DNA from 3 places in the Sphingopyxis kveilinensis genome. Region 1 is predicted to be linked to each of the others. Evidence: predicted binding sites of a transcription regulator. Region 1 holds the regulator's gene; each other region holds the start of a gene.

Region 1 (10,275 bases):
AACTATAAGGAAATGAAGGAAGGGGTAGCTCTTCTAAAAAGGATAAGACTTGATAGAGCATCCCAAAAAAGCGCATCCGTTGCTCGATTCCGCGCCGATTGGAATGGCGACTGTTGGTGGTTTGCATGATTATTATCACGGTCGGCATTGCGTTCACTCCCCGAGCATCGCGAGCGCATGATCGCGCTCGGCGCCGAGCATAGCGCGCGGTCGCGTTCCGAGCCGGGGTGTCTGGCGCATAATTGCCATATCGATGTCGAAAACCCCGACCGGCTGATGTTCGTCGAGGAGTGGGAGAGCGTCGATGCGGTGCGCGCGCCGTCATCCCGGACGTGATCCGGGATTGCGCTGCCCGCGTCGCGTGCCTTCGTGGCCGACACGCGCGCGCTTTCGCCCGAACCGCCGGTGATCGGCATCTATGCGGCGGAGGATGTGACGGCGATGCTGATGGCGTAATCTCCCCTCCCGCAAGCGGGAGGGGCAGTGAGACTTGCGAGCTTGCTCGCTAGTCGCAGCGGGGTGGGCATGATTGCGCCGTTGCTGCCCACCCCCAGCCCCTCCCGCTTGCGGGAGGGGAGAAAAATCGCTGTCCTACATGACGCCGCTGTGCCAGCCTTTGATCCGGCTCTTTCGCATCATGGATATAACGCTCGTCGCCCCGCTGTGGACGCGGCTCGCCCGGCTGTCTTTTCCCGCGCCACGGGGGAGCACGGCAGGACAGCGCGCAGGGCTGACCTTTACTGACCTTTGGACGCAGCCCGCGCGCTTCGCCGGCGTCCGCCACCGTCCGCGCGCTCTCCGCAAGCCCCTGATTTCCCGCGCATGAAGGTGACAAGTTTGACAAGTTAAGCGCGCGGTCGGCACCACCTCAATTCCGTTCGTGTCGAGCGAAGTCGAGACACCCGTCGACCTTGTGCCACGCCGATGGGTGTCTCGACTTCGCTCGACACGAACGGGACGATGACTCAGATTAAATGCACGCCGTTTTAGCGCTGGCTCACCGGCACATAGGGGCGGTGCGCGGGGCCGGTGTAGAGCTGGCGCGGGCGGCCGATCTTCTGTGCGGGGTCGGAGATCATCTCGTTCCACTGCGCAACCCAGCCGACGGTGCGGGCCAGCGCGAACAGCGCGGTGAACATCGTCGTCGGGAACCCGATGGCCGACAGGATCACGCCCGAATAGAAATCGACATTGGGGAACAGCTTTTTCTCGACGAAATAATCGTCGTTCAGCGCCATTTCCTCCAGTTGCAGCGCGACCTCGAAAACCGGGTCGTTCACCTTCAGCGCGTCGAACACTTCGCGCACCGTTTTCTGCATCACCGTCGCGCGCGGGTCGTAATTCTTGTACACGCGGTGGCCGAAACCCATCAGGCGGAACGGGTCGTCCTTGTCCTTGGCGCGCGCGATATATTCGGGGATGCGTTCGGGGCGGCCGATCTCGCGCAGCATATTGAGCGCGGCCTCGTTCGCGCCGCCGTGCGCCGGGCCCCACAGGCAGGCGATGCCCGCGGCGATGCACGCAAAGGGATTGGCGCCCGACGAACCCGCCAGGCGGACGGTCGAGGTCGACGCATTCTGCTCATGGTCGGCGTGGAGGATGAAGATACGGTCGAGCGCGCGCTCGACGGCGGGCACGACCTCATATTCCTCGGCCGGGACGCCGAAGGTCATGCGCAGGAAATTGCCCGTGTAGCTGAGCTTGTTGTCGGGGTAGATGAACGGCTGGCCCACCGAATATTTATACGCCATCGCTGCGATCGTCGGCATCTTGGCGATCAGCCGGTGGCTGGCGATCATCCGCTGGTGCGGGTCCTGAATGTCGGTCGAGTCGTGGTAGAAGGCGCTGAGCGCACCGACGACGCCGCACATGATCGCCATCGGGTGCGCGTCGCGGCGGAACCCGCGGTAAAAGGTTGCGAGCTGTTCGTGCAGCATCGTGTGGCGGGTGATCGTATGGTCGAACGTCTTGAGCTCGTCGGCGTTCGGCAGCTCGCCGTTGAGCAGGAGGTAGCACACCTCCATGAACGACGAATGTTCAGCGAGGTCGCCGATCGCATAGCCGCGGTGCAGCAGCACGCCTTCGTCGCCGTCGATATAGGTCAGCTTCGATTCGCAGCTCGCGGTCGAGGTGAAGCCGGGGTCGTAGGTGAAGGCGCCCGTCTGGGCATAGAATTTGCGGATGTCGACCACATCGGGGCCGACGGTGCCCGACAGGACAGGGCTGTCGACGGTCTTGTCGCCGAGCGTGATTTTCGCGGTGTCGGTCATAGTTGATTCCCTGTTCTGACGGCGGGGAGAATGTTGCGGCTACGCCCCTGCCGGATAATGTTGCGCTGCGTCAAGTCGCGCCAGGCTGACATCGCGGCCCAGCAGCAGCAGCACGTCGAAAATTCCGGGCGAAACCGTCCGCCCGGTCAGCGCGGCGCGCAGCGGCTGCGCCAGCTTGCCCAGCCCCAGCTCGGCGGCTTCGGCCTCGGCGCGCACCGCTGCCTCCAGCGCCTCGGTCGTCCACTCGCCGAGTCCGCGAAGGCGCGCCGTCACCGCGGCGAGCAGGCCTGCGGGGGCGGCGGCCAGCACTTCGGCCGCCTTTTCGTCGACCGGCGTCGGGTCGGGGGCAAAGAGGAAGGTCGCGCCCTCGGCGATCTCGTCCAGCGTCTTGGCCCGCGGCTTCAGCGCCGCCATGGCACGGGCGAGGAGGTCGCGGTCGCCATCGTCAAGCGGGCGCCCGACCAGCGTCTCGACCCGCGGCGCGACAAGACCGGCAAGGCGGACATCGTCGGCTTCGCGGAGATAATGGCCGTTCAGATTCTCCAGCTTCTTGAAATCGAAGCGCGAGGGCGACCGGCCGACATGGTCGAGGTCGAACCACTCGACGGCCTGCGCCCGGCTGATGATCTCGTCATCGCCATGCCCCCAGCCGAGGCGGAGCAGGTAATTGTTCACCGCTTCCGGGAGGTATCCCATCTCGTCGCGGTAGGCATCGACGCCAAGCGCGCCGTGCCGCTTCGACAGCTTCGCCCCGTCGGCGCCGTGGATCAGCGGGACATGGGCATAGACCGGCTCGCGCCAGCCCATCGCCCGGATCAGCGCGAGCTGGCGGAAGGCGTTGTTGAGGTGATCGTCGCCGCGGATCACATGGGTGACGCCCATGTCGTTATCGTCGACGACGACGCTCAGCATATAGGTCGGCGTGCCGTCGCTGCGCAGCAGGATGAAATCGTCGAGTTCGGCGTTCTGCACCGTGACCTCGCCCTGCACCTTGTCGGCAATCGTCACCGCGCCATCCTGCGGCGCGCGCAGGCGCAGGACGTGCGGCGCCGCGGGATCGCCGTCGTCGCGGTCGCGCCAGGGGCTGCGGACGCGGAAGGGTTGGCGCTTTTCCTGCGCCTCAGCGCGCATCGCGGCAAGCTCGTCCTGCGTCAGGTAACAGCGATAGGCCGCGCCCTTGGCGAGCAATTCGTGCGCGACCTCGGCATGGCGCGGCGCGCGGGCGAACTGGAACACCGTCTCGCCGTCCCAGTCGAGCTCCAGCCAGCGCATCCCGTCGAGGATCGCGTCGATCGCCGCGTCGGTCGACCGCGCGCGGTCGGTATCCTCGATCCGCAGCAGGAATTTGCCGCCGTGATGCCGCGCGAACAGCCAGTTGAACAGCGCGGTGCGCGCGCCGCCGATGTGGAGATAGCCGGTCGGCGAGGGGGCGAAGCGCGTCACGACGTCGGCGCCGGTCGCCTCGGGCGTCGCTTCTGCCACTTTGGTTGGGTTTTCGGTTGCCACCACGGCCTCTTTCACTCATTTTGCCGCCCGGTTGGGCGGGATCGGGGGTGCCCCTAGCATGGCGACAAGTCCGCTTCAAACGCCCATTGCGCCCCGCCGCGCCGTGGGACCGGCGCGCCTCGCCGCGGCGCTCGAAGCGCGGTTGGAGGCGGAGCGCGAGCGTATCGGCCTGTGGCTTCCCGTCGCATTGGGAGCGGGCATCGCCGCATGGTTCGCGCTGCCGGCACAGGCGCACTGGATCGGCCTTTTACTTCTGCTCGGCGCGGGGGTGCTCGGTGGGCTGCTGATCGGCTGGCGCAGCCGCACCGGGCGTGTCGTCGCTGCCGGGTGCGGCGTGATGGCGGTCGGGATGCTGCTGATCTGGGGCCGCGCGCTGTGGGTCGCCGCGCCGGTGCTCGCGCAGCCGGTCGTCACCGAATTTTCCGCCATCGTCGAACGCGTCGAGCCGCGCCCCGCCAAGGGACAGGTGCGCATCCTTGCCCGGCCCCGGGCGCGCGCCGACCTGCCGCCGCGCATTCGCCTGACCCTGCGCACCGAACAGGCGGGCGATCTGGCCGCGGGCGAGGCGATCGGGGTGCGCGCGCGGCTGATGCCGCCGCCGACTGCCAGCCTGCCCGGCGGCTATGACTTTGCGCAGCGCGCATGGTTCGACGGCATCGGCGCCGTCGGCACAGTGCTCGGCGATGTCGCGCGCGCGCCGGAACGCGGGGACGCCAAACCCCCGCTGCGAACCCGGCTCAGCGCCCATATCCACGCGCAGATCGACGGATCAGCGGGCGGCATCGCGGCGGCGCTGGTGACGGGCGACCGCGGCGCAATATCCGAGGCTGACGAAGAGGCAATGCGGCGGAGCGGGCTCGCGCACCTGCTGTCGATCAGCGGGCTGCACGTCACCGCGGTCGTCGGTTTCGCGATGCTGCTGACGATGCGGCTGCTGGCGCTGAGCCCGCGGCTCGCGCTTGCAGGGCTTGTCCTGCCGCTCGCCGCGGCGGCGGGGGCGCTGGCGGGCGGGGGCTATACCTGGCTCGCCGGGGCGGAAGTGCCGACCTTGCGTTCGTTCATTGCCGCGCTGCTCGTGCTCGTCGCCTTCCTGATGGGGCGCGAGGCGCTGACCCTCCGGCTCGTCGCGGCGGGCGCGTTGCTCGTGCTCGTCTGGCGGCCCGAGGCGCTGGCGGGGCCGAGTTTCCAGCTGAGCTTTGCCGCGGTGACCGCGATCGTTGCACTCCACGAAAGCCGAACGATGCAGGCGTTCCTCGCGCGCCGCGAGGAATTGTGGCTGTTGCGTCTTGTGCGAGGCGTCGCTGGCTTGCTGCTTACGGGCCTGGTCGTCGAGGTCGCGCTTGCGCCGATCGCGCTGTTCCATTTTCACAAAGCGGGGCTGTACGGCGCGCTCGCCAATGTCGTCGCGATCCCGCTTACGACCTTTGTCGTCATGCCGGCCGAGGCGCTGGCGCTGCTGTTCGACAGCGTCGCGCTCGGCGCGCCCTTCTGGTGGGTCTCCGAGCAGGCGCTGCGGCTGCTGATCGCGCTTGCGCACACCGTCGCAAACGAACCCGGCGCGGTGACGACGCTGCCCAGCTTTCCGCCATGGGGCTTTGGTTTGGCGCTATTCGGTGGGCTCTGGATCCTGCTCTGGCAAACAGGCTGGCGCCGATGGGGGATGTTCCCGCTCGCGGCGGGCGCCGTCGTGCTGCTCGCGCAGCCGCGTCCCGACCTGCTCGTCACCGGCGACGGGCGGCACATCGCTGCGGCCCTGCCCGACGGCACCTATGCACTGCTTCGCGACCGCGCCGGCGACTATGTCCGCGACAGCATGGCCGAAGCGGCAGGAATCGACGCGCCGCTGGGCACGCTCGCCGATCTCGATCATGTCGAGTGCAACCGCGATTTCTGCCGCTGGGTTCAAGGCGAGGGCGCGGCGCGACGCGTAATCCTCGCGTCACGCGGAGGCGACCGGGTGGAGGGGGCGGACATGGCCGCGGCGTGCGCCGCCGCCGATGTCGTGATCAGCGACCGCTGGCTGCCGCGCGAATGTGTCGCCCGCTGGATGACGATCGAGCGCGACAGCCTGACCGAAACGGGAGGGCTCGCGCTCTATCTTGGCGAAAGGCCCAAAGCGGTTGCTGCGTTACGATCCGGCGCCGAGCATCCGTGGCGCCGCCCGCAGCAGGTCAGTGGTAACGACGAAGCAATCCCGACAAACGCCCTTGCACAATGACGCGCTCGGCGGGGTAGCGCTGCGGTTCATAGGCGCTGTTTGCCGGATCAAGCCGGATCATCGTGCCTTCGCGGCGGAAATATTTGAGCGTTGCGTCTTGTCCGTCGACCAGCGCGACGACGATGTCGCCTTCGCGCGCCGTGCTCGCTTTCTGGATCAGCGCATAATCGCCGTCGAAAATCCCCGCCTCGACCATCGAGTCGCCCGACACCTCGAGTGCATAATGTTCGCCCGCGCCAAGCAGCGCGGCGGGAACGGCGAGATTGTTATGATCCTCGAACGCTTCGATCGGAACACCCGCGGCGATCTTTCCATGCAGCGGAACCTCGATGATGTCGTTCGCTGCGATCGGTTTAAGCGCGGGAGGCGCCTTGCGAAGCGGGACGATGGTGTCGCGGTTGTTGCTTCCGGACCTCGCGGCTTCGGGCAGCTTCAGCACCTCCAGCGCGCGCGCGCGGTTGGGCAAGCGCCGGAGGAAACCCCGTTCTTCCAAGGCACTTATCAACCGGTGGATGCCCGACTTCGACTTGAGACCCAGCGCCTCCTTCATCTCCTCGAACGATGGCGAGATGCCGCTCGCATCGAGGCGCTGCTGGATGAAGTGGAGCAGTTCATGCTGCTTCGCGGTCAACATCGGTCATTCTCCATGAAGGCCTGAAGCCTCAGGCCGGACATAGCAGGAACGATAGTGGAACAAAGCGGAACTTGTCAAGCGATCGCGATATAACCCGCGACATCGCCCGCGGCCTGCGCCGGCGCGTCGATGTCGCGGATCAGCAATGCATTGGCCGCGGCAAGGGGGAGCGTGCGGCCGCTGTCCTGCCCTACGAGTGGAGTGATCTGCCCGCGTTCGATCCGAGCGCGCAGATAGTCGCGGCGTGGTCCCCCCGCGTCCAGCGGTGTGGCGAGCGGGGCGCGCTGCACCGCTGGTAACGGCGCGCGCGCGCCGGCGAGGTGGCGGACAAGCGGGAGGAGGAACAGCGTCGCGGTGACAAAGGCCGACGAGGGATTACCTGGCAGGCCGAGCAGGATCGCCTCGCCCAGCATTCCGGCGATCAGCGGCTTGCCGGGCTTCATCGCGATCTTCCAGAAATCCAGCCGACCGCCCGCGTCGTCGAGCGCATCGCGAACATGATCATGATCGCCGACCGACGCCCCCCCGACCGTAACGATGATGTCGTGATGCCGCGCCAGCTCGCTGAGCACCCTCGCAAGTGTCGTGCGGTCGTCGCGGACGTGGAGCGGCTGCACGGGTGCGGCGACCTCGCCCGCAAGCATCGCGGCAAGCATCACGCCGTTGCTGTCGGGGATCTGGCCGGGGCCGAGGATGCGGCCGGGCGCGACCAACTCGTCGCCGGTGGTGAGGATTGCGACGCGCGGACGGATGCCGACGGTAAGCGCAGCCGCGCCGCTCATCGCCGCGGTCGCAATGGCGCCGGGCGTCAAGCGTGATCCTGCCCTAAGCAGCGCGTCGCCTGCCGCGAAATCGGCAGCACGTACGCGGATGTGGCGCCCTCGGCTGCGCGGCCCGTCGCCCGTCAGGATCAGCCGGTCGCCGTCGCGCGCGACATCTTCCTGCACGATCACCGTATCGGCGCCGGGCGGGACGGTCGCGCCAGTGAAGATGCGCAGTGCCTCGCCGACGCCGACCGCGCTGTCGGGCGCCGCCCCCGCTGCCACCTCGCCCGTCACCGTCCAAGGGCCGGGCAGGTCGTCGAAGCGGATTGCATAACCATCCATCGCCGACAGCGCCGCGGCAGGCTGGTCGCGCTGCGCCACGACATCGGCGGCGAGATAGCGGCTATGCGCGTCGGCAAGCGCGACCGTCTCCCTGGCGAGCGGCGCGCGCAGCTCCAGCAGACGCGCCTGCGCCTCCTCGACGGGAAGCAAGGCGCTCATTCGGCGCGCCAGTCGCCCGAGCGGCCGCCGCTCTTTTCGAGAAGGCGGATGTCGCCGATCACCATCGCGCGGTCGAGCGCCTTGGCCATGTCGTAGAGGGTGAGCAGCGCGACCGAAGCGGCGGTCAGTGCCTCCATCTCGACCCCCGTCGGCCCGCTGGTCGCGGCGGTCGCCGTCACCGCAATTCCATCTACCTGCCACGCAAAATCGACGGTCACGCTGGTGAGCGCGAGCGGGTGGCAGAGCGGAATGAGGTCGGCGGTGCGCTTGGCGGCCATGATGCCCGCGATGCGCGCGGTCGACAGCACATCGCCCTTGGGCGCGTTACCGGTGCGGATCGCGTCGAGCGCCGCCGTAGTCATGGTGATGCGCCCGCCAGCAACGGCGTGACGCTGCGTTGCGGGTTTGGCGCCGATATCGACCATATGCGCCGAGCCGCTGTCGTCGAGGTGAGTCGGTTTGATTGTCATGCAATGGAGCGAAGCAAGGCGGGGCGCGAAAGGCAAGGGCGATGGGGAACGTGGGGCTGCAGACGGGCGATACGATGTCCGGAAGCGACCAGAAGCGGGCATAAAATCCTCCCTGTCGCGCAGCGATGGGGAGGGGGACCGCGCCCGAAGGGCGTGGTGGAGGGGCGACAAACCACCCCTAAAACGACATCCGCCCTTTCGGCTAACGCAACAGCCCCCTCTCCCGTTGCGGCTTGCCAGCCGCCGCGATCCTCGCCAGATTGGTTTTGAAACGAAACCAAGGGAGCGGAGCCGATGATCGGCGATTTCGAGCAGCAGCGGGTGACACTTTCGACCGGAGTCGAACTCGACGTCGTCGATATGGGGCCGAAGGACGCACCCGTGCTGATCTTCCTCCACGGCTTTCCCGAATCGCATCGCACCTGGCGTCATCAACTGCCGCATTTTTCGCGTCGGTTTCGCTGCATCGCGCCCGATCAGCGCGGCTACCGTGGGTCGTCGAAGCCGCAGGAGGTCGACGCCTATACCCCCGACAAGCTGATCGCCGACATCTTCGCGCTCGCCGATGCGCTGGGCGTCGACAAATTCACGATCGTCGGGCACGACTGGGGCGGCGCGATCGCGTGGGGCGTGGCGCTGGGCGGTCAGCCGGGCGGGCTGCATCCGGGGTGGGCAGGGCGTGTCACGCGTGCGGTGATCGCCAATGCGCCGCACCCCGCAATCTTTCAGCGTCTGCTCGCCACCAACACTGAACAGCGCGCCGCAAGCCAATATATCCGCACCTTTCGCGACCCCGCGAGCGATGCGATCATCGCCGAGCACGGCCTTGCGGGCCTGCTCGCTCACGCCTTTGCAGGAAAAGTGCCGAGCGGCGGGCTGCAACCCGCCGATGAGATCAAGCGCCTGCTTAAGGATTGGGAGGATCGCGACGCCTGCCGCGCGATGGTCAACTGGTATCGCGCCTCGCCACTCGTAGTTCCCCCGATGGACGAACCCTATGCCGAGCCGCCCGCGGTGTCGTTCCCGAAGCTCAATATTCCGACGCTGGTGATTTGGGCGCTCGACGATGTCGCGTTGCCGCCGTGCAACCTTGACGGACTGGCAGAGCTGGTCCCCGGCGTCACCATCGTCAAAGTGCCGGATTGCGGGCATTTTGTGCCGTGGGATGCGCCCGATGCGGTCAACGCGGCGATGGATGCGTTTCTGGCCGGGGATTGACCCGGCCTTTGCGGGCGTCGCTCGCTTTCAGCCTAGTTTTCGGGCGTGAACAGGCAGCCGCTCGCGCCAGCATAGCGCGCGCCGCGCGACGCGAGCAGCGGGACGTTGCCGATGACTGTCTTGGTTTCGGGGTCTTCGCTCAGCGACACCATTTCCATCCCCGGTTCGAAATCGCTCTGGCAGCTTTCGAGGCTGCGTCCCTGAACATAGCGGCACGAGCAGCCGATGCGCGCCGCATAGGCCGCGCCCAGTTCGGCCTGCGCCTTGAACGCAGGGAATTTCCAGATCGCAAACCCCGCGAGCAAAACGCCGACGATCAGCGCCCACGGCAGGCAGCCACCCCAGCGGCTCGGCGTCTTGCGCGTCGGAGCCGGGGCGGGCGAGGGTGCCGGCGCGGGCGGCGGTGTCGCGCCCGTTGATGGGCCGGTGGGGTTGGTGCTATTCATCCGCCCATGATGATGAAAATACGGCTGCTGGCAAGTGTCGCCCTCGCGATGCTCGGCGCCTGGTCGCTGACGCAGGCGGCGGGGCAGGGCAGCCTCGCGCCCGCATCGCCGGGGCCCAAGTTCGGACTGTCGATCGACGATGTTGCCCCGGCGAATGGACCGTCCGCGCTCCCCGCCTTGCCCGCGGCGATTCGCGCGCGCGCCGACGCGCTGTTCACCGATGCCGAGGCGGCGGGGCAGACGCGCGC
Region 2 (10,275 bases), 310 kb from region 1:
TGGACGGTTTTTCGGACGTCCTGCCCGACGCGGTCGCGCAGGAGGCTTTCTCTTTCTACGGCACTGCCTTGTCCGGCACGCCGCAGATGCAGGAACGCTGGAAGCGCGCGGTCGACTTTACCACGAACAATATGGGCGAAGCCGTCGGCCAGGATTATGTCGCCAAATATTTCCCCCCCGAAACCAAGGCGGCAATGGACCAGCTCGTCAAGAATGTGCTGGCCGCGATGGGCGACCGCATCGACGGGTTGATCTGGATGCAGCCGCAGACCAAGGTCAAGGCAAAGAAAAAGCTGGCAAATTTTACGACCAAGATCGGCTATCCCGATCGCTGGAAGGATTACAGCAAGTTGGAGATTAAGGCAGGCGATCTGTTCGGCAATGCGCTACGTTCGAACCAGTTCGCCCACGACGACAACATCAGCCGGCTAGGCGGGCCGATCCGGCGCTGGGAATGGGGTATGACCCCGATGACGGTCAACGCCTATGCCAATTTCGGCATGAACGAGATCGTCTTCCCAGCCGCGATCCTGCAGCCGCCCTTCTTCGATCCGCACGCCGACGCGGCGATCAACTATGGCGGCATCGGCGCCGTGATCGGCCACGAAATCAGCCATCATTTCGACGATCAGGGCGCGAAATATGACGAGACGGGCAAGCTGGCCGACTGGTGGACCCCCGCCGACGTCGCGGCGTTCGAGGCGGCCGGCAACGCGCTGATCGCGCAATATGACGCCTACGAAGTGCTGCCGGGCGAAAAGCTCGACGGGACGTTCACCTTGGGCGAGAATATCGGCGATCTGGCGGGCCTTACCGTCGCTTATGAGGCGTACAAAAAGTCTCTCGGCGGCAAGGAAGCGCCCGTTCTTGATGGCCTGACCGGCGACCAGCGTTTCTTCCTTGGCTGGGCGCAGGTGTGGCGGCGCAACTATCGCGATCAGAATCTGTCGCAGCGGATCACGACCGACCCGCATTCGCCGTCGATCCAGCGGACTTGGGTCTCGCGCAACCTTGACCCTTGGTATAAGGCGTTCCAGGTGAAGCCCGGCCAGACGCTGTATCTGACGCCCGAACAGCGTGTCCGCATCTGGTGACGAAGTGATAGAAAGAATGTGATTTGACCGCGCAAAGCCTGCCCTCTGCTGATGGTGACGTCATCAGGGAGGCGGGCGTTGCCGGGACGATCCTGCCGCCCGCGACGTTATCGCGGCTCGACATGGCTTTGCTCGGCACCGCGGCGCTCGTGTCGGCGGCGCTGTTGTTCTGGGCGACGGGCAGCACCATATTAGCGGCGGGCTTTGTTGCCGGCTTGGCGGTGGCGGCGGGTGGTGTATTGCTTACGCGGCGGCTATTCCCTGCCGCCGCAAGCGGCGATGGCGTCGCCCCCGACTGGACGATATTGCGCCACGCTGTGAATCACGACGATGTCGCGATTGCGGTCACCGATCGCGGCGGGCGCATGGTGTGTGCCAACGACCTTTTCGCTACGTGGATGGGCGGGTTCGTCACGCCGCCGGGCTTGCCGCTCGACGGGCGCGGCGCGGAACTTCTGAAAAACGCCGGGCGCGCGGCGTGGCGCGAAGGCGAGGGGCGCGCCGACGAGCTCGCGATCGGCTCGCTGCAATTGCGCGCGCAAGTCACGCGCACAGGACAGGCCGAGGACTATCTCGTTTGGCGTTTTGCTGCGGTGGAGCGGTTCGACCTCGTTGCCGAACTTACCCGGCATCTCGGCGGCCCCGCGGGCCGCACGCTGGGTTACGCCGGGGTCATGGCGGCGCTGGTCAACAATGAAGGCCGGCTTCGCGCCGCGAACGAGGCCTTTTTATTGCGGGCGCTGGGCGAGGATGACGCGCGACATTTCGCCGGCCGCGACGTCGCGCCGATGCTGCGCCTCGACGATGCCGGCGCGCTCTACTTCGCACGCGAGGGCGATCGTACCACGCCGGTGCGGCTGATCCAGATTCCGCTAGCGCCCGCCGACCCCAATTCGCCGATGCTGCTCGCGATGCTTGATGAGGAGATCGGCCCGGCCGACCGCGGCACCGCCCAAACCTATGTCGAAACATTGCTTTCGCTGCTGCCCTTCGGCCTTGCGATGGTCGATCGCGACGGGCGCTTCCTTTACATGAACCGTGCCTTTGTCCGCGCGGCGAACCTGCCTGAAGGCAAGATGCCGCGCTATCCGGGCGACATCGTCGTCGGCGAGGACAAGGGGCCGCTCGCTGACATGATCCGCCGTCACAGCAGCGGGCAGCAGGTGGGCGGCGACCTGTCAATCCGGCTGGCGGGGCAGAGCGGCGATCCGGTGTCGATGCGCATCGTCGGCGTGCGCGGGCTGGGCGAAGCGGCGGTGCTTTTGAGCCTCAAGGATTCGAGCGAGGAATCGCGCCTGAAGCGTCAGGTCGCGCAGGCATCGAAGATGCAGGCGGTGGGCCAGCTCGCGGGGGGCGTCGCGCATGATTTCAACAATATCCTGACCGCGGTGCTCGGCGCGTGCGACCTGATGCTGATGCGGCATACGCCGGGCGACAGCGATTATGACGACATCCAGCAGATTCGAAGCAACGCCAATCGCGCCGCCAGCCTGACGCGGCAATTGCTCGCTTTCTCCCGGCAACAGACGCTGCGGCCGCAGATATTGCAGCTGCCCGACGTGATTTCCGAGGTGTCGCACCTGCTCAAACGTCTGATTGGCGAGACGGTGCAACTGTCGGTCCATCATGGCCGCGGGCTTGGCGCGGTGCGCGCCGACCCCGGCCAGCTCGAACAGGTCATCATCAACCTGGCGGTCAACGCGCGCGACGCAATGCCCGGCGGGGGGACGCTGACGATCGAAACCTATCCGGTATCGGCGGCCGATGTGCGGCAGATGGGCAATGAATTCATGCCGCCCGCCGATTATTGCGCGCTGAAAGTCAGCGATACCGGCACCGGCATTCCCGCCGACATTTTGCCCAAGATTTTCGAACCCTTTTTCACGACCAAGGACGTGGGGAAGGGGACGGGGCTAGGCCTGTCGACAGTTTACGGCATCATCAAGCAATCGGCTGGCTTCATCTTTGCCGACAGCAAGCCGGGGGAGGGAACCAGCTTTTCGATTTACCTGCCCGTGCACCGGGCCGCCGGGGACACCCCCGCCGCGCCGCAGCCGCCCCCAAAGCCCAAGAAGAGCCAGTGGGGCAGCGGAACAATTTTGCTTGTCGAGGATGAGGATATGGTACGCGCGGTCGCGGAACGTGCGCTCGCTCGAGCGGGTTATACAGTCCTCACCGCCGCGCAGGGCGAGGAGGGGCTTGAACGCTTTACCGAGATGGAGAAGGTCGATTTGGTCATCAGCGATGTCGTGATGCCGACGATGGACGGACCCGCGATGGTGCGCGCGATGCGCGCCAAACGCCCCGGCTTGCCGGTGCTTTTCATGTCGGGCTATGCAGAGGAGCAACTACGCCAGTCGATCGACATCGACAATGTTGCTTTTCTGCCCAAACCCTTTTCGGTCGCGCAGCTTGCAGAAGCGACGTCGGCGGCGCTCGACGAGGCGGCGCATCGCGGGGAACAGGATGGCTGAGCGGCGCATCCTGATCGTCGAGGACGATGTGCTGATTGGCATGATGCTGGTCGATATTTTCGACGCGCTCGGCCTGCCCGAGCCCGCGCAGGCGGCGAGTAAGGACGATGCGCTGGCGCTCATCGCATCCGAACCGATTGCCGGCGCGCTCATCGACATCAATCTGGGCGAAGAAAAAGGCTGGCCGGTCGCTGACGCGCTCGCCGCCAAGGGAATACCCTTCGCCTTCACCTCGGGCGGCGGCGATGTCATTCCGCCCGCACATGCGGGGCGCCGCTTGATACCCAAGCCGTTCCGGATCGGCGACATCGAGGCGGCGATTCGGGAGTTCGAGGCTCCATAATCCTTCGTCGGCGCCGAGGGGGTGTCGCCATCGGCCTTACGTCACCCTCCAGCCGCCCCCGCTCTTTCGCAGGGGAGACGCTGATTTGATTTAATTATGTTCTCCTCTTGTTCCGCAAGAACAAATGTGGCACATAGGTCCGGCGTTGCGATGCGTCCGCGGTCGCTCTAGAGCAGGAAAGGACGGCAAATGGCCGGACAATTGTCACTCGTCGAATCGGGGAAATCAGTGAACGGAACGGACAGGCAAAAGGCGCTCGACGCCGCGTTGGCGCAGATCGACCGCGCATTCGGCAAGGGCTCGGTGATGAAGCTGGGGTCGAAGGAAGCGATGCAGGTCGAGGCGATCTCGACCGGGTCGCTCGGCCTCGACATTGCGCTGGGCGTCGGCGGTCTGCCGCGCGGCCGCGTCATCGAAATCTATGGTCCCGAAAGCTCGGGCAAGACCACATTGGCTTTGCACACGCTCGCCGAAGCGCAGAAAGGCGGCGGCACGGTCGCCTTCGTCGATGCTGAACATGCGCTCGACCCCGTTTATGCGCGCAAGCTGGGCGTCAATATCGACGAACTGATCGTCTCGCAGCCCGATACGGGCGAGCAGGCGCTTGAAATCGTCGATACGCTCGTGCGCTCGAATGCGATCGACGTGCTCGTCGTCGACTCGGTCGCGGCGCTCGTTCCGCGCGCCGAAATCGAGGGCGAGATGGGCGACAGCCACGTCGGCCTGCAGGCGCGTCTGATGTCGCAGTCGCTGCGCAAGCTTACCGGATCGATCAGCCGTTCGCGCTGCATGGTGATCTTCATCAACCAGCTGCGCATGAAAATCGGCGTGATGTACGGCAACCCCGAAACGACGACCGGCGGTAACGCGCTTAAATTCTATGCCTCGGTTCGCCTCGATATCCGCCGTACCGGGCAGATCAAGAATGGCGACGAGATCGTCGGCAACACCACGCGCGTGAAGGTGGTGAAGAACAAAGTCGCGCCGCCGTTCAAGCAGGTCGAATTCGACATCATGTACGGACAGGGCATTTCAAAGATCGGCGAGATTCTCGATATTGGCGTCAAGGCCGGACTGGTCGAAAAATCGGGCGCCTGGTTCAGCTATGATTCGATCCGCATCGGGCAGGGCCGCGAAAATGCGAAAAATTTCCTGACCGAGAATCCCGAACTTCGCGAACGCCTCGAAGCCGCGATTCGCGGTCGTACCGACGCGGTCGCCGAAGAGATGATGGCGGGCCCCGACGACGACGCGGGCGACGACGACATTTGACGATCGTCCGACCGATTCGCGCGTTCGCGTGAACCGGTCGGCAAACGGCGGCGGGCCACGCGGCCTCCTTGTTGCCGCGGACACCTGCACGCCCCTCTCCCCGCAGGTGGGCCCGCTTGCCGTTGATCGTGACACTGCCTGAAAACGGCTCGAGATGACGGGGCGGACCGTGTGGGCTTTTGCCGCCTCCCTGCAAGCAAGCAGGGAAGCGGGACACCAGGATCAGATCGCGAACGTGATGTGGCCATTCTCGTCGATGGGCCAGTCGGGATTCCACGCAATTTCCCAAGCATGATCGTCGGGATCGGCGACATACCCTCGAAAGCCTCCATGCGGAGGGACGTCTGCCGGTCTGATGAGACGTCCGCCGGCATTGACCAACTGCTCGATCCCGTCCTCGACATCCGCTCGCCCTGCGACGTTGTGGGCCAGCGAAAATGCGCCGGGAGAGCATAGCCCGGAGCGGCTCATGTCTTTTTCAAGGGCGGATTTTTCGAAAGTCCCAAGTATGAAGCCGTTCATCTGGGAAAAATGATTTCTTCATTCTCGAACACCGGCGTCCAGCCGAACCCCCCGGTATAAAACCGGCGGGAGCGCGGCAGGTCGCTGGTACCAAGCGTGACAACTGAAATCTGATGTTGCATGTCCCAATCCTTCCATTCGATGCCGCACCGTTGCGGCAGCGTTCAAGGTCTTGGGACTCAACGCCGCAGCGAAGGTCAGGGCCCGATTTCGCAGGGATCGGGCTAACCGCACCGACCTATCCTTTTTCGACAGGTAGTTTTTAGCGACACCAGACTTGACCGGCAAGGCCCGCTATCGGTCACTTCCAGCCATTCGTCCTCCCCGACCCTTCGACAAGCTCAAGGCCGGCTCGACGGGGTCTAGGACAACGGCGGTGCTATGGATTCCGGATTGGGTCCGGAAATGACGATGAATAGCGATCCGCATTCGGCGGCCGGCCGTTAACGGTCGCATCGAACCCCCGTGTGACGGCGCGCCTTGCGCGCCCGTCGGCAATGGCTACAGATGGTCTATGCCTGCGATCCGCCTGTTCGGCTTGCCGACCGACATCAACAGCAGTTTTGAGCGCGGCGCGGCGGGTGGATCGGCGGCGATTCGCGCGGCGCTGTGGAGCGACCGCGGGAATAGGGCGAGCGAGCTTGGCGGTGAAATCGGCACTGACATCGCCTTCACCGACGATGGCGATCTGCCGCTCACTGAGCGCACGGCTGAAGACGATGCCGCGATCCGTCGCCATGTCGCTATGCTGGCCGAGGATGGCGAGGTGCCGCTCGGACTTGGCGGTGACCATGCGGTGACCTTTCCACTGGTCGAAGCCGCCGCGACCTATTTTGGGCCGCTCAACATCCTGCACATCGACGCGCATCCCGACCTTTACGCCGATTTCGGGGGTAATCCGCGCAGTCATGCGTCGCCCTTCGCGCGCATCTGCGAGGCGGGTCATGCGGCGCAATTGGTGCAGGTCGGCATTCGCACGCTCAACCGGCACTGCCGCGAGCAGGCCGCGCGCTTCGGAGTCGAGATCATTCCGATAGCGGGCTTCACGCCCGACGCGGTGCCGGTGCTGGACGGCCCGCTCTATATCTCGATCGATCTCGACGGAATCGATCCGTCGGAGGCGCCCGGCGTTGCGCATCCCGAACCCGGCGGGCTGACGGTGCGCGAAGTCCTGGCGGTGCTGCACAAACAGACCGCGCCGATCGTCGGCGCCGACATCGTCGAACATCATCCCGGCCGCGACGTTGGCGGTGTCACCGCGATCCTCGGCGCCAAGCTGGTGCGCGAAGTCGCGGCGCTGATCGACCGCAACGGCCTTTACAGAAACTGATGCGCAGAGGAGAGCGCCATGAGCCTGATCGTCCACCACCTCAACAACAGCCGGTCGCAGCGCATATTGTGGCTGCTCGAGGAAATCGGCGCACCGTATGAGATCAAATTTTACGACCGCGATCCGGTGACCAACCTCGCGCCGCCCGAACTCGTGGCGGTCCATCCGCTCGGCAAGTCGCCGGTCCTTGAAGATGACGGCCGCGTCGTGATCGAATCGGGGGCGATCACCGAATATTTGTGCGAGCGGCACGGTGGTGGCCACCTCGTTCCCGAACGCGGCACCGACGATCATGTCAGTCACCTCGAATGGCTGCATTTTGCCGAAGGATCGGCGATGACGCCGATCCTGCTGCGCATCTATACCGCGCGGCTCGGCGAGGCGGCCGCGCCGCTCGAACCGCGGATCAACCAGCAACTCGACGCGCATTTTTCCTATATGGAAAGCCGCATCGGCACGAACGGTCATTTTATCGGCGACGCGCTGTCAGCGGCCGACATCATGCTGAGCTTCCCTGCCGAGATCGCGATCATGCAGGGCATGGCGCCGCGCTATCCCAGGCTCGCCGAATTTGTGAACGCCTGCCACGCGCGCCCCGCATGGCAGCGCGCGCGGGAAAAGGGCGGCGCCTATTATGGCTACTAAGGACCGCGGCTGGCTGCTGCTGGCCGCACTGACGCTGGGGTCGGGTGCAGCGGCGGCGCAGCTGCCAGCGCTCGGCCCGGAGGTCGAGCGGGTCGCGCCGGAGGCGCCGGGTGTCGCTCCCGCCGACGAACGCGCGGCGATGGAGCGCTTCGCCGCCTATACGATGGCACTGGCAAAGCGCGACTATGCCAGCGCCTATGCGATGCTGCGCCTGTCGTTTCAAGCGGCGAACCCGCGGCTCGAATGGGAGATGAACCTGCGCAAGCGGGCGGTGCTGTGGGCTGACGGGACGCTGCGCGTTTTGCGGCTCAGCTGGTATGCCGATCCCGCCGGACAGCCCGCAGGCCTTTACGCCGCATTCGATTTTCGCGGCGACCGCGCCGACGGGACGATGGATTGCGGCTATGTCGTCGTCCACCGCACGGCGCCCGATGCGGCGTGGAGTGTGGTGCGTACCGACACGTCCGAAGTGCCGCCGGAGCTGATCGAGGAGGGCGTGCCCAAGGCCGATGTGCTGACGCAGCTGCCCTGCTATCTGGGCAAGGGAATTGCGACGGCGTTCTGACCGGCGCGACCGATCGGCGTCATCGCGACGAAGCGGCTTGTCGCACCGCCGCAAAATGCCTAATTCGCGCGCATGACATCGACCAACGACATTCGCCGCTCGTTCCTCGACTATTTCGGGGGCACGGGGCACCATATCGAACCGTCGGCGCCGCTGGTGCCGTATAACGACCCGACGCTGATGTTCGTCAACGCGGGGATGGTGCCGTTCAAGAATGTCTTCACCGGGCTGGAAAAGCGTCCGTACAGCACCGCGGCCTCGTCGCAGAAATGCGTGCGCGCGGGCGGCAAGCACAACGACCTCGACAATGTCGGCTATACCGCGCGGCACCATACTTTCTTTGAAATGCTGGGGAATTTCTCCTTCGGTGACTATTTCAAGGAACAGGCGATTCACCATGCCTGGACGCTGATCACCAAGACCTGGGGGCTGGCGCCCGAGAAGCTGACCGCGACCGTCTATCACACCGATGACGAGGCGTTCGACCTGTGGAAGAAGATCGCCGGCCTGCCCGACGAGCGCGTCATCCGCATTCCGACGAGCGACAATTTCTGGTCGATGGGCGACACCGGACCGTGCGGGCCGTGCAGCGAAATATTTTATGACCATGGCGATCATATCTGGGGCGGCCCGCCGGGATCGCCGGAGGAAGATGGCGACCGCTTCGTCGAAATCTGGAACCTGGTGTTCATGCAATATGAGCAGCTGCCGGGCGGCGAGCGCGTCGACCTGCCGCGGCCCAGCATCGACACCGGCATGGGGCTGGAGCGCGTCGCGGCGGTGCTGCAGGGCGTCCACGACAATTATGATACCGACACGTTCAAGGCGCTGATTGCGGCGTCGGTCGAGCTGACCGGGGTGGCAGCCGAAGGCGCAACGCAGGCGAGCCACCGCGTCATCGCCGATCACCTGCGCGCATCGAGCTTCCTCGTCGCCGACGGGGTGCTGCCGTCGAACGAAGGCCGCGGTTATGTGCTGCGCCGGATCATGCGCCGCGCGATGCGCCACGCGCATCTGCTCGGCGCGAAAGACCCGCTGATGCACCGGCTGCTGCCGTCGCTGACCGCCGAGATGGGTGCCGCCTATCCCGAACTGATCCGCGCCCAGCCGCTGATTTCGGAGACGCTCGAGCGCGAGGAGGTCAAGTTCCGCCAGACGCTCGACAAGGGGCTCAAGCTGCTCGACGAGGCGACGGTCGGCATGGGCAAGGGCGACACGCTGGCGGGCGACGTCGCGTTCAAACTCTACGACACCTATGGCTTCCCCTATGACCTGACCGAAGATGCGCTGCGCGCGCAGGACATAGCGGTCGACCGCGCGGGCTTTGACGCGGCGATGGCGCAGCAGAAGGCGGCGGCGCGCGCGGCGTGGAAGGGCAGCGGCGAAAAAGCGTCGGACGACATCTGGTTCGACATCGCCGAGACAAACGGCAGCACCGAGTTTACCGGCTATACCTCGACGTCGGGCGAGGCGACGGTGATCGGGCTGGTCAAGGACGGCCAGCCGGTCGACGAAGCGAAGGCGGGCGATGAGGTCATCGTGCTGACCAACCAGACGCCCTTTTATGGCGAGAGCGGCGGGCAGATGGGCGACGCGGGGACGATCGCGACGCTGGAGGGCGCGAGGGCGTCGGTGAGCGACACCGGCAAGCCGCTCGGCCGCCTGCACACGCATCAGGCCAAGCTGGAGGCCGGGACGCTGAAGATCGGCGACACGGTGCAGCTGACCGTCGACGCCGAGCGGCGCGACCGGATTCGCGCCAATCACAGCGCGACGCACCTGCTGCACGCGGCGCTCCGCCACCGGCTCGGCGGGCATGTGACACAGAAGGGAAGTCTGGTCGCCGCCGACCGTTTCCGCTTCGACTTTTCGCACCCCAAGGCGCTGACGGCAGAGGAAATCGCCGACATCGAAGCGGGCGTGAACGCGCAGATCCGCGGCAACGAGGCGGTGACGACGCGGCTGATGACCCCCGACGATGCGGTAGCGGCAGGCGCGCTCGCGCTGTTCGGCGAGAAATATGGCGACGA
Region 3 (10,275 bases), 1.1 Mb from region 1:
CGGGCGATGCGGTGACGCCGCTGCGCTTCATGATCCTCGCGGTTGTTCTCGACATTGTCTTCAACCCTATCCTGATCCTCGGCCTCGGCCCTTTCCCGCGGCTCGGTATCGCGGGCAGCGCGCTTGCGACGGCGCTTGCCGGGACGATCAGCCTCGTCGGCATGATCGGCTGGTTCTATGCCAAAAATCATGTCCTGCGCCTCCGCGGCCGCGAACTCGCTTACCTCCTTCCGCAATGGAGCGAGCTGCGCTTCATCATCGGCCGCGGCCTGCCAATGGGCGCACAGATGATCGTCATCTCGAGCGCCGGGCTGGTCATGGTCGGCCTCGTCAATCGCGAAGGACTTGTGACCTCCGCCGCTTATGGCGCAACGCTGCAGCTCTGGAATTATATTCAGATGCCCGCGCTGGCGGTCGGCGCGGCGGTCAGCTCAATGGCGGCGCAGAATATTGGCGCCGGGCGCTGGGACCGCGTCGCTTCGGTGACCAACAGCGGCATTGCCATCAATCTCGCGATGACGGGTGCCTTGATCATCCTCCTCCTGCTCTTCGACCGTGCTGCGCTCGCGCTGTTCCTCGGCAGCGAGAGCCCGGCGATCGACGTAGCGCGCGATATTCAGCTGATCGCAACATGGGCATTCCTGCCATTTGGCACGACGATTGTATTGATCAGCACTTTGCGCGCCAACGGCTCAGTGGTCCCGCCGCTGATCATCCTCTTCCTGTCGACGTTTCCGATCCGCCTTGGCCTCTATCATCTGGCCTATCCTTATCTCGGCGCCAATGCGCTCTGGTGGAGTTTCCTGCTTTCCATGCTCGCATCGCTGGCGATGGCCTGGGTCATATATCAACGCGGCCGCTGGCGCCGGACGCTGCCCCAGCCGGCGCGTTGACCCCGCCACCGGCTTTCGACGAAGGCGTGCGTCGTTTCGACTGGCGTCGCGCTGCGCACTGGTAAGCCAGGCGCTTTTCGCGCTAAAAGCTGGGGTAATGAACGCAAACCTCCGTAAAGACGCGCTGCGCGATCAGCGCGCAAAAATGTTGGCCGCGGCGCCCGACTGGCGCGCGTCCGATGCGCGCGTGAACCCGCGCGTCGCGATCGGGTCGATCCTCGCGATGTGGCTGATCTATTTCCTGATCACGACCGGCCTCGCAATGCTGACCGGCGCGAGCGACCAGTGGGCCTTTGCCGGACGCCGTGCGATCGTCGTCGTCGCGGGCATCCTGTGCACCTTCGTGCTCTATCAGCTGCTCCAGCGCGCGCAGCCGCGCAGTTTCGGCGCGCGCCTCGGCGCCGCGCTCGGCGCCGCGGTCCCGCTCGTCATGGTGTACGCCAGCATCAACCTGTTCGTGTTCTTCTACTGGCTACCCGCCCCCGATACGGCCAAGATCGTTGAAGAAGTGCAGTCGAAATTCCCGGTCGCGTGGGAAATGGTGCTGATCCTCGACAGCTCGATCCGCTGGTATTTCTTCTTCGCGGTCTGGGCCGCGCTCTACGTCGCCTTCGGCTATGCAAACGAGATGCGCGCGGTCGAACGCCGCGCCAATCATTTCCGCATGGAAGCGAAGAATGCGCAGCTGCGCGCGCTCCATTATCAGGTCAATCCGCATTTCCTCTTCAACACGCTGAACTCGCTGTCGACGCTCGTGCTCAAGGGGTCGAAGACCGAAGCCGAATCGATGATCATGAATCTGTCGTCCTTCCTGCGCTCGAGCCTCGCGATCGATCCCGAACAGCTCGTCAGCCTCGACGAGGAAATCGCGCTTCAACAGCTCTATCTCGACATCGAACAGGCGCGCTTTCCCGACCGGCTGCAGGTCGAGGTGTCGATGCCCGACGAACTGAAACATGCGTGCGTGCCGGTACTGATCCTGCAGCCGATCATCGAAAATGCGATCAAATACGGCGTGTCGCCCAGCAAGGGGCGGATTGCGATCCGCCTGCAAGCCAGCGCCGAATATGGCCTGCTGGTATTGCGGGTCGAAAATGACGTCGATCCCAAGGCCCCCGCCCCCGCTTCGGGAACCGGCCTCGGCCTCGGCAATGTCCGCGAACGGCTGCTGACCCGCTATGGTCCCACTGCCGGGTGCGAATGGGGTAAATCGGATAACGGCGGCTTTGTCGTCTCGCTATGGCTGCCGCTGGCACGGGAGGCTTGTTGATGCTTCAGACCTTGCGCACATTGATCGTCGATGACGAGCCGCTCGCGATCGAGCGGCTTCAGATCCTGGCCGGGCAACAGGACGGCATTTCTCTCGTCGGTACCGCCAGCGACGGCGCCTCGGCGCTCCGTATGGTCGACGCGCTCGCGCCCGACCTGCTGCTCTGCGACATCGCCATGCCCGACCTTAACGGGCTGGAAGTGGCCGCGGCGATCGAGCAGCTCGACAACCCGCCGGCCATCGTTTTCGTCACCGCCTTCGATCGCTATGCGGTCGCGGCGTTCGAGGTCGCCGCAGTCGACTATCTGCTGAAGCCCGTCGCCCCCGACCGGCTGGAGCGCGCGCTCGGCCGCGTGCGCGAATGGCGCGCGACCGAGCGTTCGCCAGCGCAGAAAAGCAAATGGATCACCGAATTCTGGGTCCAGAACCGCGGCGAAATGCTGCGGATCGACGCGGCACAGGTCGACCTGATCGAGGCCGAACGCGACTATATGCGCCTGCACGTTGGCGCGCGCAGCTGGCTGATCCACCAGACGATCAAATCATTGGAAGCGCGGATGAACCCCGATCAGTTCATGCGCATCCACCGGTCGAAGATGATCCGGCGCGAGGGCATCGTCGGGCTCAAACATCATGGCGACGGCGCGTGGAGCGTCGATCTGGGCGAAGGCGGCGTGCACCGCATCGGCCGCACCTATCTTCACGACGTCAAGGCGATCATGCACGCCTGACACTTATGCAACGACAAGGCGGCCATGCCGCCGGGGCATGACCGCCTCACCGAATGATCGCAAGGGACTGCGATCAGGGAGCGGCAGCGATAACCAGCCCGCCGGCATCGGCAAAGCGGGCGCCATCGCCGTTGAAGAGCGCGGCAAGTTTCACGTCCGCATCGGCCATCGCCGATTTCTCGCACTGAATTGCGGGCGCGCGCTCGGCGAGCGTTTGCCGGTAGTGCGGCCGGCTGCCGCACACCTGACGCACCGCAAATTTGACGCGCGATGACAGCGCCTCGCGCCCTTTCGCGGTCGAAAGGTTCAGATCACCATATTTGACGATTACGGTACGACGCTCGCCATCGTCTTCGCTTGCGGACGCAGGAACGGAAAGACCGGTCAACGCCATCGGCGCCGCCAGCAGAATGAAAGTAAGGTTCGCCATGGGGAGTCCTCTCACAGGGGATCGGATGCGGGATACGAAGGGCCCGGACCGGGGAGACCGAAGCCCTCCGCATCCCGCAGCCTTTGAATGCCCCATCGGCTATGCCGGATCACGCGGGGTTCGACCGGCCTCGACGGCACGTCGATCAGACCGACAAAACACATCTATTCTTCGACGAATGGCCGAGGGTCCGGCAATTTCATGACACAAATCTTGCGCTCCGATCGAAAAGAGACCAGATTTGGTCATCGTGCGGAAATATTCTTACTCTGCGACCCGCCGAGTGCAGGTTATGGTACTTCGCCTCACGCTACTGGCGTTTGTCGGCACCATCTGCGGCGCGCTGCTCGGCGAAATGGTCGCGGGGCAGCGTCTGGGCAACGGAGCGTATGAGCCCGCGACCTACTCCGGCTTAAGCGCCAACCCGGATGCCGCTGCACCACCGGCGATCGGTGAAGATCCGTGTCCGATGTGCCCCGACAGCTATGGTGTCGCGGCGCACCTCCGTGCCGAGCGGCAGGATCGGATGGACAATGCTTTCCGCGCGCTGGGATCGATCGAGCCCGAGATGCCGGCCGAAGAGATAGACGACGGTTATCGATATGGCGGCCGCTTCCCGGACCGCGAAATCGATAGCCGCGCCGAGTCGACCGCCGGCAGCATCGGCGCGGACGATCAGCCGATCCCGGCAGAGGACAATCTTGCGCCTAGCGCGGAGGTGCCTTGACCGGCGCGGCGCAGCGCGTCGTATCGCCCGCCTTGCACGCGGCGACATCGGCTTCCCACTTCATCCGCTCCTCGGCCGACATGGCGGCGACGCGCGCCTTTTCGGCCTCATAGGCGGCGGTTTCGTCGACAAAGACCTGCTGATCGTGCGCAACCTGCTGCGCTGCAGCCGAGACTTCCTGCGTATAGATCGTGTTGTCGGTCCTCGCCTGCGCCGCCTGTTGGGCGTTCAGCCGAGCCGTATTCGCGCGTTCTTCGGGCGTCGTGCCGTCGGGCAGTTTCTTTTCGGTCGCCGGCGGAGCTTCAGGCGTCTGCTGCGCCGCGGCCTGACCGCCAGCCAGCAGCATCAAGGCGATCGAAGCACTCATTATCGTTCTGGTCATCGAACTTCTCCTGCGATTCATGCGTCGTTCCAACGCGCCATATCGCGGCGCGTTCCGCCGGCGATTTGACCTCCTGCCGTTCAATCGCCATGCTGCGCGGCCGCTCCCTGCACCATCGGACCGCTATTTGCCCGCCCCGACGAAATATCCTCTCAATCGCCCCGTCTTTTTCGCGCCGCTTGCGGTGTTGCTCGTCGCCGTGCTGCTCAGCCTGTGGCAGGGCGCAGCGGTCGTGGCTGCCGAAACGGCGATCAACAACTGGATCCTGCGCCATTTTTCGCCGCTCTTCGCCTGGGCAGGCATCGGCTTTCTCGCGCTGCTCCTGCTCGTGGCCACGTCGCCGCTCGGCGGCCGGATCATCGGCGGCGCGAGCGCTGTTCCGGTCCTGTCGCGCTGGCGCTGGTTCGCCGTCACGCTCTGCACCACGATCGCCACCGGCATCCTGTTCTGGGGCGCGGCCGAGCCGCTGTTCCACCTCAATGATCCGCCCGCGATGCTGGGACTCGCGCCGGGCAGCGATGCCGCCGCGACCTTCGCCATGTCGACGATGTTCCTTCACTGGACGTTGACGCCCTACGCCATTTACACTGTCGCGGGGCTTGCCTTCGCGCTCGTCTATTACGACCGCCGCGAACCCTTCAGCCTTTCGTCGCTCTTCGTGCCCGTCATTGGCCAGCGCGCGCATGGTGCCGCAGGCACGATTATCGACATCGTCTGCCTCTTCGCCCTCGTCGCCGGCATGGCCGCTTCGCTCGGCGCGGGTGTGCTCGCGCTCGCGGGCGGGATCGAGGGCCTGTGGAGCGTCGCGGGCGGCGCCCCGCTGCGCTGGGGTATCGCCGCCGCGATCGTCACGACCTTCGTCATTTCGGCAGCGCTCGGCCTTCAGCGCGGCATCGCCCGGCTGTCGATCTTCAACATCTGGTTGTTTATCGCCGTGCTGTTGTTCGTCGTCGCCGCCGGTCCCGCCGCGCGTCTTCCCGGGCTCGGTTTTGCCGGCGCCGCCGACCATGCCGCAACCTTCCTTCCGCGCAGCCTCGGCATCGACGTCAATCGCGACTGGCACCAACAATGGACAATCTTCAACTGGGCCAACTGGTTTGCCTGGGCGCCGGTCACCGCGCTGTTTCTGGGCCGTCTTGCGGTGGGGTACAGCGTGCGCGCGTTCATCCTCGTCAGCCTGCTGCTGCCTGCGCTGTTCGGCGCCGCATGGATGATCATCATCGCCGGGACGACGATCACTCTCGACCAGCAAACGGGCGGCAGTCTTTACGCCGTGCTGACCAATGCCGGTCCCAATCCGCTTCTCTATCGCCTGTTCAGCGAGCTTGGCGGCGGCCTGCCCGTGCTTATGCTGCTGATCGGCGCGATCTTCATTTCCTATGTGACCGCGGCCGACAGCAATGTGTCGGCGATGAGCGCGCTGTCGACGCACGGCATTTCGCCCGAAAGCCCCGAAGCGCCGCTCGCGGTCAAACTCGCTTGGGGAATCACCGTCGGGCTCGTCGCGACCATCCTCGTCGCGGCGGCGGGGATCGACGGCATCCGCATGATGTCGGTTCTCGGCGGCTTTCCGGCGCTGTTCATCATTCTTGGCGCGGCGGTATCGCTGGGCGTGATGACGATCGATCGTCGATCGGCCGGCGCCGCAGCCAACGGCTGACCCAAGGGGCACGTTGCGGGCGCGGACACCGCGCCCTATCTAAGTCGAGGCACGGCATGACCGCTCTTGCGCCTTTAGAACAAATCTGGAACATACCCCTCCCATGAGTCTCACCCACATTAAAGTGCGCGGTGCGCGCGAGCATAATCTGAAGGGCGTCGATGTCGATCTGCCGCGCGATGCACTGATCGTCATCACCGGGCTTTCGGGGTCGGGAAAATCGTCGCTCGCCTTCGACACCATCTATGCCGAGGGACAGCGTCGCTATGTCGAGTCGCTGTCGGCCTATGCGCGCCAGTTCCTCGAAATGATGCAAAAGCCCGACGTCGAGCATATCGACGGGCTGTCGCCGGCGATCAGCATCGAGCAGAAGACGACGAGCCGCAACCCGCGCTCGACCGTCGCCACCGTCACCGAAATCTACGACTATATGCGTCTGCTCTGGGCGCGCGTCGGCATTCCCTATTCGCCCGCGACGGGCGAGCCGATCAGCGCGCAGACGGTCAGCCAGATGGTCGACCGCGTGATGCAGCTTCCCGAGGGCACGCGTGCCTATCTCCTCGCCCCCGTCGTGCGCGGACGCAAGGGCGAGTATAAGAAGGAACTCGCACAGTGGCAGAAGGAAGGCTTCACCCGCGTCCGCATCGACGGTGAGTTTTACGAGATCGAGGATGCCCCGGCGCTCGACAAGAAGTACAAGCATGATGTCGAGGTTGTCGTCGATCGCATCGTCGTGCGCGACGGCATCGAAACGCGGCTGGCCGACAGTTTCGAAACCGCGCTGAAGCTGGCCGACGGGCTTGCCTATGTCGATCTTGCCGACGGCGTGGTGCCCGGCCGCGAGGACGAGGACAGCGGAGGGGCGATGAAGGGCGCCGGCATTCCGGCCAATCGGCTGATCTTTTCGGAAAAATTCGCCTGCCCGGTCAGCGGCTTCACGATCGCCGAGATCGAACCCCGGCTGTTCAGCTTCAACGCGCCGCAGGGCGCCTGCCCCGCGTGCGACGGCCTCGGCGAACGGCTCGAGTTCGACCCCGAACTCGTCGTGCCGAACCATGCGCTCAGCCTCAAAAAGGGCGCCGTGGTGCCGTGGGCGAAATCCAACCCGCCCTCGCCCTATTATATGCAGGTGCTCGAAAGCCTTGGCAAAGCCTATGGCTTCGCGCTCGACACGCCGTGGCAGGATCTGCCCGGCGAGGTGCAGTTGATCATCCTCTATGGCACCGACGGCAAACCGGTCGAACTGACCTTCAAGGACGGCAGGCGTAGCTATACCACGCACAAGGCGTTTGAGGGGGTGATCGGTAACCTTAACCGCCGGATGCTCCAGACCGAAAGCGCGTGGATGCGCGAGGAGCTCGGCAAATATCAGACCGCGCAGCCGTGCGAGACGTGCCACGGCGCGCGCCTGCGCCCCGAACCGCTCGCGGTTAAGATCGCGGGCGAGAATATCAGCATGTCGGCACAGCGGTCGGTCGCCGACGCGCTCGCATGGTTTTCAACGCTCGACGAGAAACTGAACGACCAGCAGCGCCAGATCGCCAAGGCGATCCTGAAGGAAATCAATGAGCGGCTGGGTTTCCTCAACAATGTCGGGCTCGATTATCTCAACCTCAACCGCACGTCGGGCACGCTTTCCGGCGGGGAAAGTCAGCGCATCCGTCTGGCGAGCCAGATCGGCAGCGGCCTGTCGGGCGTGCTCTATGTGCTCGACGAGCCGAGCATCGGCCTGCACCAGCGCGACAACGACCGGCTGCTCGCCACATTGAAGCGCCTGCGCGACCTCGGCAACACCGTCATTGTCGTCGAACATGACGAGGATGCGATCCGCCATGCCGACTATGTCGTCGATATGGGCCCCGGCGCGGGCGTTCATGGCGGCGAGATCGTCGCGCAAGGAACATTGAAACAGGTCCTCGCGAGCAAGAAGAGCCTGACCGCCGCCTATCTGACCGGCGCTAAAAAGATCGAGGTGCCGAAGCACCGCCGCAAGGGCAACGGGTTCGACCTCGTTCTCAAGGGCGCGCGCGCGAACAATTTGCAGAACGTCACCGCAAAGATCCCGCTCGGCACCTTCACCTGCGTCACCGGCCTGTCGGGGTCGGGCAAGTCGAGCCTCATCATCGACACGCTTTATGCCAGCGCCGCGCGCACGCTGAACGGCGCGCGTATGGTCGCGGGGCCGCACGACAGCCTCAAGGGCCTCGAACATTGCGACAAGGTGATCGACATCGACCAGTCACCGATCGGCCGCACCCCGCGGTCGAATCCGGCGACATACACGGGCGCCTTCACCGTGATCCGCGACTGGTTCGCCGGGCTGCCCGAAAGCCAGGCACGCGGCTACAAGCCCGGCCGCTTCAGCTTCAACGTCAAGGGCGGGCGGTGCGAAACCTGCACCGGCGACGGGCTGATCAAGATCGAGATGCACTTCCTGCCCGACGTTTATGTGACGTGCGAGACGTGCCACGGCAAACGCTACAACCGCGAAACGCTGGAGGTGAAGTTCAAGGGGATGAGCATTGCCGATGTGCTCGACATGACCGTCGAGGACGCGGCCGAATTTTTCAAGGCGGTGCCTGCGATCCGCGACAAGATGGCGATGCTCGTGCGCGTCGGCCTCGGCTATATCAAGGTCGGGCAGCAGGCGACGACCTTGTCGGGGGGCGAGGCGCAGCGGGTCAAGCTTGCCAAGGAATTGTCGCGGCGCTCGACCGGGCAAACGCTCTATATTCTCGACGAGCCGACGACGGGGCTGCATTTCGAGGATGTGCGCAAACTGCTCGAAGTGCTTCAGGCGCTCGTCGACCAGGGCAACAGCGTGGTCGTGATCGAGCATAACCTCGATGTCATCAAGACCGCCGACTATATCCTCGATCTCGGCCCCGAGGGCGGCGTCAAGGGCGGCGAAATCGTTGCCGCGGGGACGCCCGAACAGGTGGTGAAGGAAAAGCGGAGTTTCACCGGGCAATATCTCAAGCCGTTGCTGGAGAAATAGCGCGTAACCGGATAGGCAAGGCGCACAATAGCCGGAGTTTCATGCAATGCCTCTCGATTCCGTGCGCCTGCTTCCTGCCTTTCTTGCTGCGCTGCTTGCCGCCGCGCCCGCAACCGCAGCATCCGCCCCCGCCTCGCCCGAGCAGGCACTCGAAGCCTATGTCGAGGGACTCCGCACCGGGCGCGTCGAGATTTTGGAGGAGTTATTCCTTCCCGACTGGCAATTTTGCGCGCTCCGTGCCAACAAGAATCCGGCGATCGATTGCCAGCGCTTTGCCGAGGTGATCGGCAGATGGGCCGCGCAGCCCGACCCCGCCACCACCGGCCGCGTGCTCGATCGCCACGACGCGGCGCCGTCGATGACCGCGGTCACCTATGAACTGCATTTCGCCGGCGACCGCTATGTCGATCAGCTGCTGCTCTATCGCACCCCGGCCGGATGGCGCGTCGTCGCAAAGACCACGACCGTCGGCCGGGAAAAAGGCGCTTGATGATCACCACTGTCGCCGCCGATTTCGCTGCCGCACTGCCGAACGGCGGCCGTCTCGCGGGACTCGATGTCGGCACCAAGACGATCGGCGTTGCGCTGTGCGATGCGGGCTGGTCGTTTGCGTCGCCCGACAAGACGATCATCCGCAAAAAATTCGCCGCCGATCTCGATGCACTGAAAGGCCTCGTCGCTGCGCAGTCCGTCGTCGGGCTGGTCGTCGGCCTGCCGCTCAACATGGACGGCAGCGATAGCCCGCGCACCCAAAGCACGCGCGCCTTTGCGCGAAACCTCGCGCCGCTCGGCCTGCCCGTGCTGCTGTGGGACGAACGCTGGTCGACCGCCGCGGTCGAACGCGCGATGATCGCCGCCGACGTCAGCCGCGCCAAACGCGCCGAGCGCATCGACAGCGCCGCCGCGGCATTCATATTGCAGGGCGCGATCGACGCGATGACAAGATGATCCTCCCTGTGGCGAAGCCATGGGGAGGTGGCAGCGCGAAGCGCTGACGGAGGGGCCATAACGCTGCCGCTGCTGCCCCTCCACCACGCCCTTCGGGCGCGGTCCCCCTCCCCATGGCTTCGCCACAGGGAGGATACGCTTGCCAAAATCGCTGCCCCTCCCTAAACGCTCCCCTTTAATGACAAGCCCTACCATCCGACCCGCCAGCGACTATCCGCCCGGCGGCGATGCCTTTC

Evidence for each region. Region 1 encodes LexA, which represses DNA repair genes until DNA is damaged. Its sites were predicted from a motif close to GTTCCNCNCTTGTTCT; they were not measured.
Region 2: the regulator LexA is predicted to act here: its motif matches at 4,010-4,025, upstream of recA (recombinase RecA).
Region 3: the regulator LexA is predicted to act here: its motif matches at 6,170-6,185, upstream of uvrA (excinuclease ABC subunit UvrA).

What each region holds. Positions count from the first base shown of each region.
Region 1 covers NZ_CP144683.1:2,510,418-2,520,692, forward strand. The annotation lists gene VSX77_RS11870 (hypothetical protein) at 1-129, shown strand, start outside; gene VSX77_RS11875 (putative quinol monooxygenase) at 178-336, shown strand; gene VSX77_RS11880 (citrate synthase) at 987-2,270, opposite strand; gene gltX (glutamate--tRNA ligase) at 2,310-3,776, opposite strand; gene VSX77_RS11890 (ComEC/Rec2 family competence protein) at 3,835-5,994, shown strand; gene lexA (transcriptional repressor LexA) at 5,948-6,628, opposite strand; gene glp (gephyrin-like molybdotransferase Glp) at 6,703-7,893, opposite strand; gene moaC (cyclic pyranopterin monophosphate synthase MoaC) at 7,890-8,363, opposite strand; gene VSX77_RS11910 (alpha/beta fold hydrolase) at 8,658-9,581, shown strand; gene VSX77_RS11915 (hypothetical protein) at 9,614-10,027, opposite strand; gene VSX77_RS11920 (serine hydrolase domain-containing protein) at 10,034-10,275, shown strand, end outside.
Region 2 covers NZ_CP144683.1:2,823,779-2,834,053, forward strand. The annotation lists gene VSX77_RS13275 (M13 family metallopeptidase) at 1-1,094, shown strand, start outside; gene VSX77_RS13280 (hybrid sensor histidine kinase/response regulator) at 1,217-3,568, shown strand; gene VSX77_RS13285 (response regulator) at 3,561-3,911, shown strand; gene recA (recombinase RecA) at 4,101-5,183, shown strand; gene VSX77_RS13295 (VOC family protein) at 5,406-5,705, opposite strand; gene VSX77_RS13300 (hypothetical protein) at 5,702-5,827, opposite strand; gene VSX77_RS13305 (agmatinase family protein) at 6,220-7,035, shown strand; gene VSX77_RS13310 (glutathione S-transferase family protein) at 7,054-7,680, shown strand; gene VSX77_RS13315 (hypothetical protein) at 7,670-8,245, shown strand; gene alaS (alanine--tRNA ligase) at 8,318-10,275, shown strand, end outside.
Region 3 covers NZ_CP144683.1:93,250-103,524, forward strand. The annotation lists gene VSX77_RS00545 (MATE family efflux transporter) at 1-893, shown strand, start outside; gene VSX77_RS00550 (sensor histidine kinase) at 991-2,163, shown strand; gene VSX77_RS00555 (LytR/AlgR family response regulator transcription factor) at 2,163-2,894, shown strand; gene VSX77_RS00560 (UrcA family protein) at 2,968-3,324, opposite strand; gene VSX77_RS00565 (hypothetical protein) at 3,566-4,051, shown strand; gene VSX77_RS00570 (hypothetical protein) at 4,032-4,433, opposite strand; gene VSX77_RS00575 (BCCT family transporter) at 4,561-6,093, shown strand; gene uvrA (excinuclease ABC subunit UvrA) at 6,197-9,091, shown strand; gene VSX77_RS00585 (nuclear transport factor 2 family protein) at 9,138-9,581, shown strand; gene ruvX (Holliday junction resolvase RuvX) at 9,581-10,039, shown strand; gene VSX77_RS00595 (aspartate carbamoyltransferase catalytic subunit) at 10,218-10,275, shown strand, end outside.